Regions from separate parts of the Streptomyces sp. NPDC016562 genome, predicted to be linked through region 2. Evidence: predicted binding sites of a transcription regulator. Region 2 holds the regulator's gene; the other holds the start of a gene.
The links. Region 2 encodes HspR, which represses chaperone genes until heat shock. Its sites were predicted from a motif close to TTGAGNNNNNNNNNCTCAA; they were not measured.

Region 1 (8,560 bases), on a different contig from region 2:
CGCGGTGCTCGCGGCGGCCGTGCTGCTGCTCGCCCGCGGCGCGTGCGGGGAGCTCGTACGGGTGGCGCTGCCGCTCGCCCTGCTGCCGCCCGGGCTGCTGATGGTGATCTCGCTGGTCCACCCCTGGTACGTCGACCGGTACGTGCTCTACGCGCTGGCCGGGCTCGCCCTGCTGGCCGGGGCCCGGCTGGCGCAGGCCCGCGGGTGGTGGCCGTGGCTGCTGGCCGGGGCCCTGCTGGTGCCGTTCGGCTTCTGGTCGGTGTGGCTGCGTACGCCCGAGAGCCGCAAGGACGACGTCCTCGCGGTGGCCGCCGCCGTGCGGGAACGGGCCGGGCCGGGGGACGCGGTGGTGTTCATGCCGTCGCGGCGGCGCGAGTGGCTGCTGTCCTCGCCGGGGGCGTACGAGCCGCTGCGCGACGTGGCCCTGGACCGCACCCCGGCGGCTTCGCACAGCCTCCAGGGCACCGAACTCCCCCCGGACCGCATCCGCGCGGCCCTGCTCACGGCCCCCCGCGTCATCGCCCTGCTGGACCCGCCCGGACAGCCCCTGGACCCGTACCCCCAGGAGGCGGTCAAACGCGACACCCTCGCGGCCCGCTTCGACCTCTGCTCCATCACCAAGCTCCACGGCGCCCGCGTGGCGGTCTACGCCCCGAGGGGCGCGTGCGGCTAGCGCCTGCGGCGTGCCGTGCGGGTGTGGCGGCCCGCCTGCGGCGACGCCTGCGGCTTTGCCCGCGCTGACCCCTGCGGCCGGGCCGGCCGACGCGGCCCCGATCCGGTCCGGCCCGGCGTGCGTGCCGCGGGCTCTGGGGGCGAAGCCCCCGGGCCACCCGGCTCCGGCCGGCACTGGGCTCCGCCCGCGGCCTGGGCTCTGCCTGTAGCCCGGGCCGGGCCCGAAACCGGGCTGGGCCCGTGGCCCGGGCTGGCCAGGGTCCCGTGATGGGCCCGCAGCCGGGCCCGGCCGGTACTGGGCTCCGCCCGTGGCCCGGGCCGGGCCCGCAGCCGGGTTCGGCCGGGGCCTCGTTCAGGCTTCGCCCCGGGCCCCGTTCGCACGCCGCGAGGCCGAGTCCGGGCGGGTGGGGGCGGGTTGGGGTGGAGTGCAGCGGAGGATGGCATGGTCCACATCGCTCACACGGAGGTGCCGAATGACCATGCCGCAGAAGGCCGCGACCCCGCTGACCGTGCCCGGACCGCTCGTCGGGGCCGAGTGGCTGGCCGCGCGGCTCGGGGCGCCCGGGCTGGTGCTCTTCGACGCCTCCGTCGGGGCCCACCGCGGCGCCGGCCGGCGCATACCCGGCGCGCGGCCGTTCGACCTCGACGGCGCCCTGTCCGACCACGACGCGCCCGCTCCGCACACCATGCCCGGCGCCGCCGCGTTCACCGAGGCGGTGCGCGCCCTCGGGCTCGACGACTCCGACACCGTCGTCGTCTACGACGGCGCCGGCGTCTACTCCAGCGCCCGCGCCTGGTGGATGCTGCGCGCCATGGGCTTCGACCGCGCGGCCGTCCTCGACGGCGGGCTGCCCGCCTGGACCGCCGCCGGGCTGCCCGTCGAGGCGACCGGTCCCGCGTACGAGGGCCCGCGCGGCTCCTTCACCGCCCGGCCCCGCCCCGGGCTGCTGGTCGACAGCGCCGCCGTCACCGACGCCCTGGCCGACCCGGACGCGGCGGTCCTCGACGCCCGCACCCGCGAACGCTTCGCCGGCACCGCCCCCGAACCCCGCCCCGGTCTGCGCGGCGGCCACATGCCCGGCGCGGTCAACCTCCCCTTCGGCGAGCTCCAGCGGCCCGGCGGCCTGATGCGCCCGGCCGCCGAACTCCGCGCGGCCGTCGAGGCGGTGGCCGGAGAGCGGCAGCGGCTCTACTTCAGCTGCGGGTCCGGCGTGACCGCCTGCGTGCTCGCCCTCGCCGCCGACCTCGCCGGCTACCGCGACCTGGCGGTGTACGACGGCTCCTGGAGCGAGTGGGGCACGCCGTCGGCGCTCCCCGTGACCACCGGGTGAGAGCGCTCCCGGCCGTCGGGCCGGTCGTGAGGTCCCTTATGCCCCGCCGCCGCTGACGCCCGGGGCGACGAAGCGCCTGTGCAAGGGGAAGAACTTCGGATCGGGATCGCTCTGCACGCCCAGTTCACCCTTGAGCACGGGGGCCACCCGGGCGGCGATGAACCGGCTGAAGTGCTCCTCGGACTCCCAGATGTCCATCACGTTGAGGCCGCCGTCGACGAACCACGCGGCGTGCAGGACGCAGCCGTCCGGAGCGTCCTGTTCCCACCGCACCCGTTCACGGACCGTGTCGTAGACGTCCGGTGTGATTTCGGGCCAGGAAAAGGTCATCACGACTGCCATGGAGATCCCTTCGAGCGCCTGCGGCGCGGTAGGCGGATGGCACACGGGCTTCGCCGCCGACGCTAAGCCGCCACCCCCACCCCGGCACTCCGGGTCGCCCATCCGTGCCGACGGAGGCAGCTGTTCGCCGCCGGCGAACGCGCGTTGGGGAACATTGGGTGACGCATGAGCATTGAGTCGGCATAGCTCAACTTCACTGCCGGAGGGAAGATCATGGCTTCGACGTCCGTACCGCTCACCCTGCCCGTGTTGCCACTCGACGACGAGGTCGTGCTGCCCGGCATGGTCGTTCCGCTGGACCTCTCCGACGCCGAGGTGCGCGCGGCCGTCGAGGCCGCGCAGGCCGCGGCCGGACAGGGCAAGCCCCGCGTGCTGCTCGTGCCGCGCGTCGACGGGAAGTACGCCGGGACCGGGGTGCTCGGGACGGTCGAGCAGGTGGGGCGGCTCTCCGACGGGGACCCCGGCGCGCTCATCCGCGGCCGCGGGCGGGTCCGCATCGGCGCCGGGACCACCGGGCCGGGCGCCGCGCTCTGGGTCGAGGGCGAGACCGTGGAGGAGCAGGTCCCCGACCCGCTGCCCGGCGTGGTGGCCGAGCTCGTCAAGGAGTACAAGGCGCTCGCCACCAGCTGGCTCAAGAAGCGCGGCGCCTGGCAGGTCGTCGACCGGGTCCAGCAGATCGACGGGGTCTCCGCCCTCGCGGACAACTCCGGATACTCGCCGTTCCTCACCGTGGCCCAGAAGGTCGAGCTGCTGGAGACGGCCGACCCGGTCGCCCGCCTCCGCCTCGCCGTCAAGTGGCTCAGCGAGCACCTCGCCGAGCAGGACGTCGCCGAGTCCATCGCCAAGGACGTGCAGGACGGCGTCGACAAGCAGCAGCGGGAGTTCCTGCTCCGCCGCCAGCTGGAAGCCGTACGCAAGGAACTGCGCGAGCTGGGCGGGGAGAAGGAGGGCGAGGAGTCCGACGACTACCGGGCCCGCGTCGAGGCCGCCGACCTCCCCGAGAAGGTGCGGGAGGCCGCGCTCAAGGAGGTCGAGAAGCTGGACCGGGCCAGTGACCAGAGCCCGGAGGGCTCCTGGATCCGCACCTGGCTGGACACCGTGCTCGAACTGCCCTGGAACGAGCGCACGCAGGACCAGTACGACATCCAGGGCGCCAGGGCGATCCTCGACGCCGAGCACGCCGGGCTCGGCGACGTGAAGGACCGCATCACCGAGTACCTCGCCGTCCGCAAGCGGCGCGGCGAGCGCGGCCTCGGCGTCATCGGCGGGCGCCGCGGCGGCGCCGTCCTCGCACTCGTCGGCCCGCCCGGCGTCGGCAAGACCTCCCTCGGGGAGTCCGTGGCCCACGCCATGGGCCGCAAGTTCGTCCGGGTCGCGCTCGGCGGCGTACGCGACGAGGCCGAGATCCGCGGCCACCGGCGCACCTACGTCGGCGCGCTGCCCGGCCGGATCGTCCGGGCCATCAAGGAGGCCGGGTCGATGAACCCCGTCGTCCTCCTCGACGAGATCGACAAGGTGGGCTCCGACTTCCGCGGCGACCCGGCGGCCGCCCTGCTGGAGGTCCTGGACCCCGCGCAGAACCACACCTTCCGCGACCACTACCTGGAGGTCGAACTCGACCTGAGCGACGTCGTCTTCCTGGCCACGGCCAACGTCCTGGAGGCCATCCCGGAGGCACTGGCCGACCGGATGGAGCTCGTCCGCCTCGACGGCTACACCGAGGACGAGAAGGTGGTCATCGCACGCGACCACCTGCTGCCGCGCCAGCTGGAACGCGCCGGCCTCGGCTCCGACGAGGTGGTCCTGGAGGAGGCCGCCCTGCGCAAGCTGGCCGGGGAGTACACCCGCGAGGCGGGCGTGCGCACCCTGGAACGGTCCCTCGCGCGCCTGCTGCGCAAGGTGGCCGCGCAGCACGAGCTCGGCGAGCGGGAACTGCCCTTCAGCATCGGAGCCGACGACCTGCGCGGCCTCATCGGGCGGCCCCACCACGTCCCGGAGTCCGCCCAGGACCCGTCGGAGCGGCGCACCGCCGTCCCCGGCGTGGCCACCGGCCTCGCGGTGACCGGCGCGGGCGGCGACGTCCTCTTCGTGGAGGCCTCACTGGCCGACCCCGAGACGGGCGCGGCCGGCCTGACCCTCACCGGCCAGCTCGGCGACGTCATGAAGGAGTCGGCGCAGATCGCGCTGAGCTTCCTGCGCTCGCACGGCGCGGAACTGGAACTCCCCGTCGCCGACCTGAAGGACCGGGGCGTGCACATCCACTTCCCGGCGGGCGCGGTCCCCAAGGACGGCCCGAGCGCCGGCATCACCATGACGACCGCGCTCGCCTCGCTGCTCTCCGGGCGCCAGGTCCGCACGGACGTGGCAATGACCGGTGAGGTCTCGCTGACCGGGCGGGTCCTGCCGATCGGCGGGGTCAAGCAGAAGCTGCTCGCGGCGCACCGGGCCGGGCTGACCACCGTGATCATCCCGAAGCGGAACGAAGCGGACCTGGACGACGTCCCGGCGGAGGTACTGGAGGGGCTGGAGGTGCACCCGGTGACGGACGTGCGCCAGGTACTGGAACTGGCCCTGGCCGGCGCGGAGGTGCCGGTCACCGTCGCCGCGTAGCCACCCGCTGCGAAATACTGGCCCCCCACCCATCGAAGGAGCGGTACGTGCACGGGAGCGAAGACCAGGAGTTCCTTGCCCTGGAGCGGGAGCTGTCGGTCTTCCTCCGGCGGGCCCGGGCCTCGTCCGGCGAGATGGCCCGCGAGCTGCACCCCGAGCTGGAACCCGCCGCCTACGGGCTCCTCGTACGCCTGGAGGCGGCGGGCCGCCAGCGGGCCACCGAGCTCGCCGCCTACTTCGGCGTGGGCAAGGCCACCATGAGCCGCCAGCTGCGCGCCCTGGAGGTTCTCGGCCTGGTGGCCCGCGAGCCGGACCCCGCCGACGGCCGCGCCTTCCTGGTCGGCCTCACGGAGGAAGGCCGCGAACGCTTCCTCCGCGTACGGGGCGCACGCCGCGAGCAGTACATGCGCAAACTCGCCGACTGGGACCGAGGCGAAGTAGCCGAACTGGCCCGCCTCCTCAACCAACTCAACGCCGGCGAGGAATAACCCCACCCAGCGGTCGTGCGCCGAGCGGTCCACCGGGCCGTGTCGGCGGGGCCGGGTGTGTGGCGGGGTGTCCCCGCAGGGCGTCGAACGCACCACCGCCGTACCCCCCGACCCCCCGAACCGTTCGGCGCCCGAGGAGACACCCCGGCGCGCGCCCGGCCCCGCCGCCACCCCCTGCGAGCCCGCCCGAGCCCCCACCCCCGCCGACCCAGCCCGGCCCGGAAGCACCGGCCAAGCCCACGGCCGACCCAGCCCGACCCGGCCCGACCGCGGAAGCGTCGGCCCCGACCGGCCCTCACAGCTCCGCATACACCGCCGACGCATCGTCATGCCGCTTGTACCGTCCCACCGGCCGCGCCGGATCGGACTCAAGGGTCCGCACCCGGCCGATCAACCCCTGCGCCCCCTCCTTCCGCAGCACCGCCAGGCACTCCCCCCAGTCACCCTCCCCGAACGTGTCCGTCCACCGGCTCGCCCCGTCCGTCAGCGCCGCCACCGCCCGCACCCGCTCACGCGGAGTCCGCCCCGTCACCGCCCGCGCCGCCACCGCAGGATCCGCGGCCGCCGTGAAGAAACCACCCTCCGCGTTGCGCAGCGCATCCGTCGCGGACACCGACCCCAGCACCTCCCGCGGAACCCGGTCGAGGCGGTCGTCGAGCACCGCCGTCACCTCGCCCTCCGGCGCCTGGAGGAGCAGGACGGAGTCCGACAGCACCAGGTGCTCCACGTACGCCTCGTCCCAGCGGACCATGACGACCGTCGCCTGGGGTGTGCGCACGTGAGAAAGGTCACAGGTGTCGCGGTGGGCCTCGGCCGTGGCGCGCACCGCCTCGGCCAGAATCCGGTCCAGCGGCATGTCCCGCCGGGATCCGGACAGTTCGGTCAATCGACCCCCGAGCCGGGCCGCGAACCACGGCACTCCGTGCACGCACCCGTCCTCGCCGACCGGCGGCGTGACCCCGTCCAGCGCGACCAGGACCCCACCGCCGGAGGCGGGGATCGCGGCCGACAGCCAGTCCTCATTGGGGCGTTCCGGGTGGCCGGGGGCCGAGGCGAGGTCGATGCGCATACGGGCATTCTGCCCGCCGGGGCCCGCGACGCCCGAGCAGGTCCGTACCAAAGCGGGAGGACCCGGATCCGGCCGCAGCGCCCCCCACCCGGCCGGCGGACAGCCACGCCGCCACCCCCGGCGCGGATGTGGGCGGGCATCCTGCCAAAGCCCGTATCGATCTTTCAACCACCTGTCCACCGACGGCGCTCTGGGACGAGGTGTCCGAGTTGGTCGCCAACTCATCCGTGATGTTCACTCGTTCGAGTGGCCGGGTGGGCGATGTGCGGCTCTCTCCCCAACACGCTGCAAAGGTCTGAGGCGGTACGAGGGAGCAGGGGGCGTTTACTTGTTGACCGGCCGTTACCTCGGCCACACGAGTAGACGAGCAGAAGCACACGTACAGGATTGCGAGCACCGGTGCAGAAGAAGCGGTCTCGGAAGAACGGCACCGCCGCCGACGGCCCGGCCCCCGCAGGACGCCGCGTCCGCGTGCGCCGCAGGCTGGTCGTAGGTGTGGCCGTCGCCGGCCTCACCGTCCTCGCGGCAGGCAGCCCCGCCGTCATCTCCGCATCAACCGAACTGAACGACTCCCAGCGCCTGGTCACCCTCGCGGAACGCACCCGGCAGACCCTCACCCTCGCGCACCTGCTCGGGGACGAGCGCGACGCCGTCGTCGAATACGCCGCCAAGGGCCGGCCCGGCGCCGCCAAGGGGCCCGTCCAGGAGCGCGCCGCCCGAACCGACCGGCAGCTCGGCGAGGTTCAGGCCGAGGCCGACGAGGAGACCGCCCGCGCGATCGCCCGCATCCGGGCCGTCCGCAGCGAGGCCGTCGACGGCAAGGGCAGCGCCCTCGCCGCCCACCAGGCCTACGCGGGCGTCATCGCCGAACTCCAGGCCCCCGGCGACCGGCTCGCCGAGCTGACCCCGCCGCGCGCCGGGGCCGCCCTCAGCACCACCCGCCCGCTCGCCCCGCTCGGCCAGGCCGTGGAACAGGCCTCGGCCACCCGTGGACTGCTGCTCGCCGCGCTGGCCGTCCCCCGCGGTGAGCAGCTCCCCAACTCCGCCGTGGTCGACGAGCTCACCGCCGCCGCCCAGCGTGCGCGCGTACGGGAGCAGGCCGCCCTGGACGACTTCGCGCGGGCCGCGCGGCCCGACGTGCGCCAGACCCTCGCCGCGACCGTCACCGGCCCCGAGGTCAAGACGGCCGACGACTTCCTCAAGCGGCTCACCGACCGGCCCACCCTGACGGCCGCCGACCGCAAGGCCGACGGGCCCACCGTCGGCGCCGCGCTCACCGCCCGCATCGACCGCATGCGGTCCGTGGAGTCCACCCTCGCGGGCCAGCGGGCCACCGCGCTCGCCTCCCTGCGCGACGACGACGTGACCCGGCTGGAGACCCTGGTCGCCCTGCTGGGCGTGCTGTTCCTGGTCGCCGTCGGCGTCTCGACGGCCGTGGCGCGGTCGCTGACGCGGCCGCTGTCGGTCCTGCGCCGCGGCGCGGAGCGGCTGGCGACGCCGGAGGGCTCGGTGGAACCGGTCCGCTTCACCGGCCGCAACGACGAGTTCGCCGAGGTCGTACGCCACCTGAACGCGGTGCGCGACCAGACGGTCTCCCTGCACACCCGGATCGCCGGACTCGACGCCGACCGGCGGCGGATCATCGGCCGCAACGAGGCGCTGAGCTCCAGCCGGGACGTGCTGGAGGAGGAACTGACGAAGCTGCGGACGGGGCTGGAGGAGCACCGCCGCATCGTGTCGACGACCTCCGTCTCCCTCTCGCTGCGGACCCTGGGCCTGGTGGAGCGCCAGCTCGCGGTCATCGAGGAGCTGGAGTCCAAGGAACAGGACCCGGACCGGCTCGCGACCCTCTTCAAGCTGGACCACCTGGCGACGGTGATGCGCCGCCACAACGAGAACCTGCTGGTCCTGGCCGGTCAGGAACACGGCCACGGGCAGGGCCTGCCGGTGCCGCTGGTCGACGTGATGCGGGCCGCCGTCAGCGAGATCGAGCGCTACGAGCGCGTCGACCTCGCGGCGCTGCCCTCGTACACCCACGTCGCGGGGCA
Region 2 (8,560 bases):
CGATCTGGAGCCGGGCGATGCGCGCCAGCTCGTCCTCGCCCAGCGCGGAGAAGACCACGGTGTCGTCCAGCCGGTTGAGGAACTCCGGCTTGAAGCTCGCCCGGACCACCTCCAGCACCTGCCGCTTCTTCTCCTCCGCCGGGGTGGACGGGTTGATCAGGAACTGGCTGCCCAGGTTCGAGGTCAGGACCAGGATGGTGTTGCGGAAGTCCACCGTGCGGCCCTGGCCGTCCGTGAGGCGGCCGTCGTCCAGGACCTGGAGCAGGACGTCGAAGACCTCGGGGTGGGCCTTCTCGACCTCGTCCAGCAGGATGACGGAGTACGGGCGCCTGCGCACCGCCTCGGTCAGCTGGCCGCCCTCCTCGTAGCCGACGTAGCCGGGCGGGGCGCCGACCAGGCGGGCCACGCTGTGCTTCTCGCCGTACTCCGACATGTCGATGCGGACCATGGCCCGCTCGTCGTCGAAGAGGAAGTCGGCGAGGGCCTTGGCCAGCTCCGTCTTGCCCACGCCCGTGGGGCCCAGGAAGAGGAAGGAGCCGGTGGGGCGGTCGGGGTCGGCGATTCCGGCGCGGGTGCGCCGTACGGCGTCGGAGACGGCCCGTACGGCCTCGCTCTGGCCGATCAGACGGCGGCCCAGCTCGTCCTCCATGCGCAGCAGCTTCTGGGTCTCCCCTTCGAGCAGGCGGCCGGCCGGGATGCCGGTCCAGGCGCCCACCACGTCCGCGATGTCGTCGGGGCCGACCTCGTCCTTGACCATGCTGTCCTTGACCGCTCCGGCCTTGGACGCCTCGGCCTCGGCCTCGGTGGCCTCCGCCAGCTCGCGTTCCAGGGCCGGGATCTCCCCGTAGAGCAGCTTGGAGGCGGAGTCGAAGTCGCCGTCGCGCTGGGCGCGCTCCGCCTGCCCGCGCAGGTCGTCGAGGCGCTCCTTGAGCTCGCCGACGCGGTTGAGGGACTGCTTCTCCTTCTCCCAGCGGGCGGTCAGGCCCCGCAGCTCCTCCTCCTTGTCCGCGAGGTCCTTGCGGATCTTGTCGAGGCGTTCGAGCGAGGCCGGGTCGGACTCGTTCTTCAGCGCCAGCTCCTCCATCCGCAGCCGGTCCACCGCGCGCTGGAGCTCGTCGATCTCCAGCGGCGAGGAGTCGATCTCCATGCGGAGACGGGACGCGGCCTCGTCGACGAGGTCGATGGCCTTGTCGGGCAGGAAGCGGGAGGTGATGTACCGGTCGGAGAGGGTCGCCGCGGCGACCAGCGCGCTGTCGTTGATGACGACCTTGTGGTGGGCCTCGTAGCGGCCCTTGAGCCCGCGCAGGATCGCGATGGTGTCCTCGACGCTCGGCTCCGCCACCAGCACCTGCTGGAAGCGGCGCTCCAGCGCCGGGTCCTTCTCGATCCGCTCCCGGTACTCGTCGAGGGTGGTCGCGCCGACCATGCGCAGCTCGCCGCGGGCCAGCATGGGCTTGAGCATGTTGCCCGCGTCCATGGCCGAATCGCCGCCGGCGCCCGCGCCGACGACGGTGTGCAGCTCGTCGATGAAGGTGATGATCTGGCCGTCGCTGGACTTGATCTCGGCGAGGACGGTCTTCAGCCGCTCCTCGAACTCACCGCGGTACTTGGCGCCCGCGACCATGGCGCCGAGGTCCAGGGAGACGAGCCGCTTGTTCTTCAGGGACTCCGGGACGTCGCCCTTGACGATGCGCTGGGCCAGGCCCTCGACGACGGCCGTCTTGCCGACGCCGGGCTCGCCGATGAGCACCGGGTTGTTCTTGGTGCGGCGCGAGAGCACCTGGACGACGCGCCGGATCTCGTGGTCGCGGCCGATGACCGGGTCGAGCTTGCCCTCGCGCGCCGCCGCCGTGAAATCGGTGCCGAACTTCTCCAGGGCCTTGTACTGGCCCTCGGGGTCGGGGGAGGTCACCCGCCGTCCTCCTCGTGCGTTCTCGAATGCGGCCAGCAGCTTCTTCGCCGTCGCGCCCTGGGCGGAAAGGACCTCACCGGCCGGGCCGCCCTTGGCGGCGATGGCGATGAGCAGGTGTTCGGTGGAGAGGTACTCGTCCCCGAGCTTGCCGGCCCGCTCGTCGGCCTCGGCGAGGACGGCGAGCAGCTCCCGGGTGGGCTGCGGGGGCGCGACCGTGGAGCCCGTGACGCTGGGCAGGGCGGCGAGCAGCCGCTCGGCGCCGGCGCGGACGGCGGCCTGGTCGGCGTCGGAGGCCACCAGCAGGTCGATGACGTTCTCGTTGTCCTCGCCCGCGAGCAGGGCCAGCAGCAGGTGGGCGGGGGTCAGGTCGGCGTGGCCGTCCTTGACGGCCCTGCTCGTGGCCGCGTTCAGCGCGTCCCGGCTCTTGTTGGTCAGCTCGGCGTCCACGGCGTTTTCTCCTCTCCAAAGGGTGCGACTTCACTACGACGGAGTCACGACTGAGTCTGACAGAAACAGCGTCTGCAAAGTTGAGTCTATTCCACTCAAGACTGGGGAGGGTACGAGGGAGACGTACGCTTCGGCCATGTCCCATGACGTACTCAACCCGACGCCCGAGTACCTCGCCTTCTGGCAGGAGCGGCACGTCTGCACGCTGACCACCCCGCGCCCGGACGGCACGCCCCACGTGGTGCCGGTGGGCGTGACGTACGACCCGCAGGCCGGCCTGGCCCGGGTGATCAGCAACAAGCACAGCAAGAAGGTCCGCAACATCCTGGCGGCCCAGGCGGCGCAGCCGGGGGGCGCGCGGGTGGCGGTGTGCCAGATGGAGGGGCGCCGCTGGGCGACGCTGGAGGGGCGCGCGGTGATCCGTACGGACGAGGCGTCGGTCGCCGACGCGGTGGCGCGCTACGCGCAGCGCTACGGGCGCACGCCGTCGCCCAATCCGGACCGGGTCGTCATGGAGATCACCCTGGACCGGGCCATGGGGCGCGCGTGAGCCGTTGAGCCTTCATCTTGTCCGGTTCGACACCTGGACGCGGACATCACAACGGCGCCATCGTGGTCAGGTCCACGATGGCGCCGTTGTGTGGGGGTAGCGCCTGAGCGATCTGGGACGACGGGGGAATCGCTTCAGGCACTGCGGGGGGTGGCGGTGGTGATATCGGGTTCGAACAGCTGGTGGTCCCGCTGATCGAGATTGACGAAGACCATTCCGTAGCGCACCTCGCAGCGGACGGGCTGCGGCGCGCCCCGCGGGCGGCGCAGGCACCGGTAGGCACGTACGTCCTCGTCCTCCTCGCGCACGATGACGATCGGTTGGCCGAACAGGGTGACCATCAACGAATCGCCAGGGTGGGGGATGGCCGTGGCGAGATCGATGAACTGCCACCCCGAGCGGTAGGCGGAGGCCATCTCGCGGCGGAAGCCGCGGTCGTCGGGGGTCACGCGGACACCGTCACAGGTGCGTCGGTCCACCCTGTATCGGCACCGCCCAGCTGGCCGCTGGTCCAGCCGGTGTCCGCGTACTTGCCCGCGGGCGCCGTGGTCCAGCCGGTGTCGAACTCGGTGCTCGTCAGGGTCGTGCCCTGACCGCCCCTAGCGCTCCCCGCGTCACTTTCGACGGCGCTGACTGCCCCAAAAACCGCAACGGCGGAGAAACCTATGGCAAGCACCGAGCGAAGCATTCTCTTGAACATGGTCGGCTTCGTCCTCACTTGATGGAATCCTCTCCCCCGCGTGTCAGACGATGGCTCATTCAGGCACGTCAATGCCACAGGGACGATGCATCATGTTCTTGCATGTTCAGGACCCTGGGGGGTGGAGATTTGACGCGAAACGGGACGAAGCCGACACATCCTCACCCCGTCACGTCCATGTGCGGTGAGGGAACACGGCTGTACGCCACTGCGCTGAGCACCGGCCGGATCGCCCGGAGCGAGATCCAGAACGCCCCCTGCCTGCTTGAATTCGCCCTTCTGCAGCCCGACCCGGATGACGCGAACCAGCTCCGCCCGGTTCCCCCGTCCGTCGCTCTGGCTCAACGGCTCCATCCGATTGAACGTGAGATCCAGGACCGCCGACGCAGCGCTGTAGATCTCACCGACACTTTCGAGCCTTTCCTGGCCATCAGCGCACAGAGCCCGGCCAACACCCACGCCATCACGGTGCTGGAGGGCTTCGAGCGGATCAACGCCGCGCTGAACCTCGCGACGGCCGAATGCCACACCGAGGTGCTCACCGTCCAGCCGGGCGGCGCACGGCCCTCCGAGGCCCTCACGCAGGCCCTGGAGCGCGACCAGCCGCTGATCGACCGCGGGGTCAGCATACGGACCCTCTACCAGCACACCGCGCGGCACAGCCAGGGCACGCTCGCCTACGTGGACCGGATCTCCACGGGCAAGGTGGAGATCCGCACGCTCGAAGAACTGATAGAGCGCCTGATCATCTTCGACCGCACGGTGGCCTTCATCCCGGTGAGCGACGACCGGCGGGTCGCCCTGGAACTGCGCCACCCCGGCCTGGTCGACTACCTCATCAAGGTGTTCGAGCAGCTGTGGCACCGCGCCGTGCCCCTCCAGCAGGAAGTCACCTACCGGCGCACCCCCGGCGGGATCTCCGGCGTGCAGCGCAGCATCGCCCAGCTGCTCATCGAGGGCCACGTCGACGAGGCCATCGCCCGCCGCCTCGGCATGAACGTGCGCACCTGCCGCGCCCACATCGCCAAACTGGCCACCACCCTCGGCAGCGGCAGCCGCGCCCAGCTCGGCTACCTCATCGCCCAGTCGGGCATCCTCACCCGGCCCTGCGACCCGGGGCAGCCCTGCGACCCCGAGGACCTGGACCCGGAAGGCCTCTAGAAACGCCTCAGGCCCCGCCCTGGGAGGGGCGGAGCCTGAGGGTGGACACGAACACCGGCGCGCGTCCTGCGTCAGTCCATCGGCCGCTTGGGGCTCGGCCGCCACACGACGAGGGCACTGCCCGGCTGCGGAGGCTGGTACGGGACCAGGTCGCGCCGGTACGAGGCGTGCACCTGGGCCTCGCGGGCCCGCAGCGTGGCCGCCGCACCGTCCACCGCGGCGGAGAGCTCGGCCACGCGCTGCTGGAGCGCGGCGACCTGGTTCTCCAGCTCGATGATCCGCTTGATGCCCGCCAGGTTGATCCCCTCGTCCTGGGACAGCGCCTGCACCGTACGGAGCAGCTCGATGTCACGGGCCGAATAGCGCCGGCCGCGCCCGGCCGTACGGTCCGGGGAGACCAGGCCGAGACGGTCGTACTGGCGGAGGGTCTGCGGGTGCAGGCCCGAGAGCTGGGCGGCCACCGAGATCACGTAGACCGGGGTCTCGTCGGTGAGCTGGTACCCATTCCCCAAGCGGGAGGTTCGTCGGCGGCCGTCCATGCTCATGCTCCCTTCGCGGACTCGAACAGGGCGGAGCGCGGGTCGTGCGACTCCGTCGCCTCTCGGTACATCTCCAGCGCGTCGCGGGCCTTGTCCGACAGCTCGGTCGGGACCTCGACCTCCACCGTGACCAGCAGGTCGCCGCGGGTGCCGTCCTTGCGGACCGCGCCCTTGCCGCGGGCCCGCATGGTGCGGCCGTTGGGCGTGCCCGGGGGCAGCTTCAGCGTCACCGAGGGGCCGTTGAGGGTCGGGACCTTGATGTCGGCGCCCAGCGCCGCCTCCGTGAACGTCACCGGCACGGTCACCGTCAGGTTGTCGTCCTTGCGGCCGAACACCGGGTGGGTGCCGACGTGCACGACGACGTAGAGGTCACCGGCGTGACCGCCGCGCTCGCCCGGCGCGCCCTTGCCGCGCAGCCGGATCCGCTGGCCGTCGGAGACGCCCGCCGGGATCCGGACCTGCATGGTGCGCGAGCTGCGGGCGCGCCCGCTGCCCTTGCAGACCTCGCACGGGTTCTCCGCGATCAGGCCGCGGCCCTTGCAGTCCGCGCACGGGTCGGTCAGCGAGAAGCCGCCGCCGCTGCCCCGCGAGACCTGGCCGGTGCCGACGCAGGTCGGGCACACCCGGGGGGTGCCGTTCTTGTCGCCGGTGCCCGAACAGGCCTTGCAGGGCGCCTGGGAGGACATCCGCAGCGGGACCGTGGCCCCGTCCACCGCCTCCGTGAAGGAGAGGGTGACCTCGGACTCGATGTCCTGCCCGCGGCGCGGCTGGGTGCGGGTGCCCGCACCGGGGCCGGCGCCGCGGTTGAAGAGGCCGCCGAAGACGTCGCCCAGACCGCCGCCGAAACCGCCGGCCTGGCCGCCCGGCTGGCCCCCGAAGAGGTCACCCAGGTCGAAGTTGAACGAGCCGCCGCCCCCGCCCGGCCCCGGGCGGAAGCCGCCGTTGCCGAACAGGGCGCGCGCCTCGTCGTACTCCTTGCGCTTCTTCGCGTCGCCGAGGATGTCGTTCGCCTCGGAGATCTCCTTGAAGCGCTCCTCGGCCGAGGCGTCGCCCTTGTTGGCGTCCGGGTGGAACTCGCGTGCGAGCTTCCGGTACGCCTTCTTGATCTCGGCCTCGGTGGCGTCCTTCGGGACACCGAGGACCTTGTAGTAGTCCTTCTCGACGAAGTCCTTCGTGCTCATCCCCGGTGTCCCTCCTCTCGTGCCTCTACGTGTGGTGCGTCAGCCCTTGTCGGGGGCATCCGCGTCCTCCGACGACGACGGCGCTTCGCCTTCCGCGGCCGCCGGGTCGGAGCCTGCGGACTTGGGGGCCGCGCCCGGCTGGGGCTCGGCCACCGCGACCCGTGCGGGACGGATCGTACGCTCGCCGATTCGGTACCCCGGCTGCAGGATCGCCACGCAGGTCGTCTCGGTGACGTCCGGCGCGTACGAGTGCATCAGCGCCTCGTGGATCGTCGGGTCGAAGGGCTCGCCCTCCTTGCCGAACTGCTGCAGGCCCATCTTGGCGGCGACCGTCTCCAGCGATTCGGCCACCGACTTGAAGCCGCCGACCAGCTCGCCGTGATCCCGCGCCCGGCCGATGTCGTCCAGGGTCGGGAGCAGCTCCGTCAGGAGGGACGCGACCGCGATCTCCTTGACGGTGATCCGGTCCCGCTCCACCCGGCGGCGGTAGTTCTGGTACTCCGCCTGGAGCCGCTGGAGGTCCGCGGTGCGCTCCGAGAGCGCCGTACGGGCCTGGTCCAGCTGCGCCAGCAGGGCCGTGTCCTGTGCGGTGTCCCCGGCCGGGGCCGCCCCCTCCGCCGTGTCGGCGGAGTCGGCGGCCTTCGGCTCGGCGTCGTCCTGAGCGGCGTCGGCGGGGACGTCGGGCTTCTCCTCGAAGCCCGGGGTCTCCTCCGACATCAGGCAGCGCCACCCTTCGGCTTCTCGTCGTCGACGATCTCGGCGTCGACGACGTCGTCGTCGGCCTTGGCCTGGCCCGCGTCACCGGCGCCGCCGGCGGCGCCCTGAGCGGCCTGGGCGTCGGCGTAGATGGCCTGGCCGAGCTTCTGGCTGACCGCGGCGAGCTTCTCGGTCGCGGTGCGGATCTCGGCCGTGTCCTCGCCCTTGAGCGTCTCCTTCAGCTCGGAGACGGCCGCCTCGACCTCGGTCTTGACGTCGGCCGGGACCTTGTCCTCGTTGTCCTTGACGAACTTCTCCGTCTGGTAGACGAGCTGCTCGCCCTGGTTGCGGGACTCGGCGGCCTCCTTGCGGCGCAGGTCCTCCTCCGCGTACTGCTCCGCCTCCTGGCGCATGCGGTCGACCTCGTCCTTGCCGAGCGAGGAGCCGCCGGTGACGGTCATCTTCTGCTCCTTGCCCGTGCCGAGGTCCTTGGCCGTGACGTGCATGATGCCGTTGGCGTCGATGTCGAAGGAGACCTCGATCTGCGGGACGCCCCGCGGGGCCGGCGGCAGGCCCGTCAGCTCGAACATGCCGAGCTTCTTGTTGTACGCCGCGATCTCGCGCTCGCCCTGGTAGACCTGGATCTGCACGGACGGCTGGTTGTCCTCGGCCGTCGTGAAGATCTCCGAGCGCTTGGTCGGGATCGTGGTGTTGCGCTCGATGAGCTTGGTCATGATGCCGCCCTTGGTCTCGATGCCCAGGGACAGCGGGGTCACGTCGAGGAGCAGGACGTCCTTGACCTCACCCTTGAGCACACCGGCCTGGAGGGTGGCGCCGATGGCGACGACCTCGTCCGGGTTGACGCCCTTGTTGGCGTCCTGACCGCCGGTGAGCTCCTTGACGAGCTCGGCGACGGCCGGCATGCGGGTGGAGCCGCCGACCAGGACCACGTGGTCGATCTCGGACAGCTGGATGCCGGCGTCCTTGATGACGTTGTGGAACGGGGTCTTGCAGCGGTCCAGGAGGTCCGCGGTGAGCTGCTGGAACTGCGAGCGCGTGAGCTTCTCGTCCAGGTGCAGCGGGCCCTCGGCGGAAGCCGTGATGTAGGGCAGGTTGATCGAGGTCTCCGTGGAGGAGGACAGCTCGATCTTCGCCTTCTCGGCGGCCTCGCGCAGACGCTGGAGCGCCATCTTGTCCTTGGACAGGTCGACGCCGTGGCCGTTCTGGAACTGCTTCACGAGGTAGTCGACGACGCGCTGGTCCCAGTCGTCGCCACCGAGGTGGTTGTCACCGTTGGTGGCCTTGACCTCGACGACACCGTCGCCGATCTCCAGGAGCGACACGTCGAAGGTGCCGCCACCGAGGTCGAAGACG

Region 1: lon (endopeptidase La) is a predicted target of HspR. The motif match lies at 2,518-2,536, and genes of this name have one in related genera.

What each region holds. Positions count from the first base shown of each region.
Region 1 covers NZ_JBIBRZ010000001.1:403,230-411,789, reverse strand. Annotated here, with positions in the region: gene ACF059_RS01855 (hypothetical protein) at 1-673, shown strand, start outside; gene ACF059_RS01850 (sulfurtransferase) at 1,146-2,003, shown strand; gene ACF059_RS01845 (hypothetical protein) at 2,040-2,345, opposite strand; gene lon (endopeptidase La) at 2,559-4,955, shown strand; gene ACF059_RS01835 (MarR family transcriptional regulator) at 5,003-5,443, shown strand; gene ACF059_RS01830 (hypothetical protein) at 5,739-6,512, opposite strand; gene ACF059_RS01825 (nitrate- and nitrite sensing domain-containing protein) at 6,912-8,560, shown strand, end outside.
Region 2 covers NZ_JBIBRZ010000004.1:223,601-232,160, forward strand. Annotated here, with positions in the region: gene clpB (ATP-dependent chaperone ClpB) at 1-2,359, opposite strand, end outside; gene ACF059_RS19485 (TIGR03618 family F420-dependent PPOX class oxidoreductase) at 2,496-2,909, shown strand; gene ACF059_RS19490 ((2Fe-2S)-binding protein) at 3,044-3,325, opposite strand; gene ACF059_RS19495 (helix-turn-helix transcriptional regulator) at 3,712-4,770, shown strand; gene ACF059_RS19500 (heat shock protein transcriptional repressor HspR) at 4,842-5,309, opposite strand; gene dnaJ (molecular chaperone DnaJ) at 5,312-6,490, opposite strand; gene grpE (nucleotide exchange factor GrpE) at 6,530-7,207, opposite strand; gene dnaK (molecular chaperone DnaK) at 7,207-8,560, opposite strand, start outside.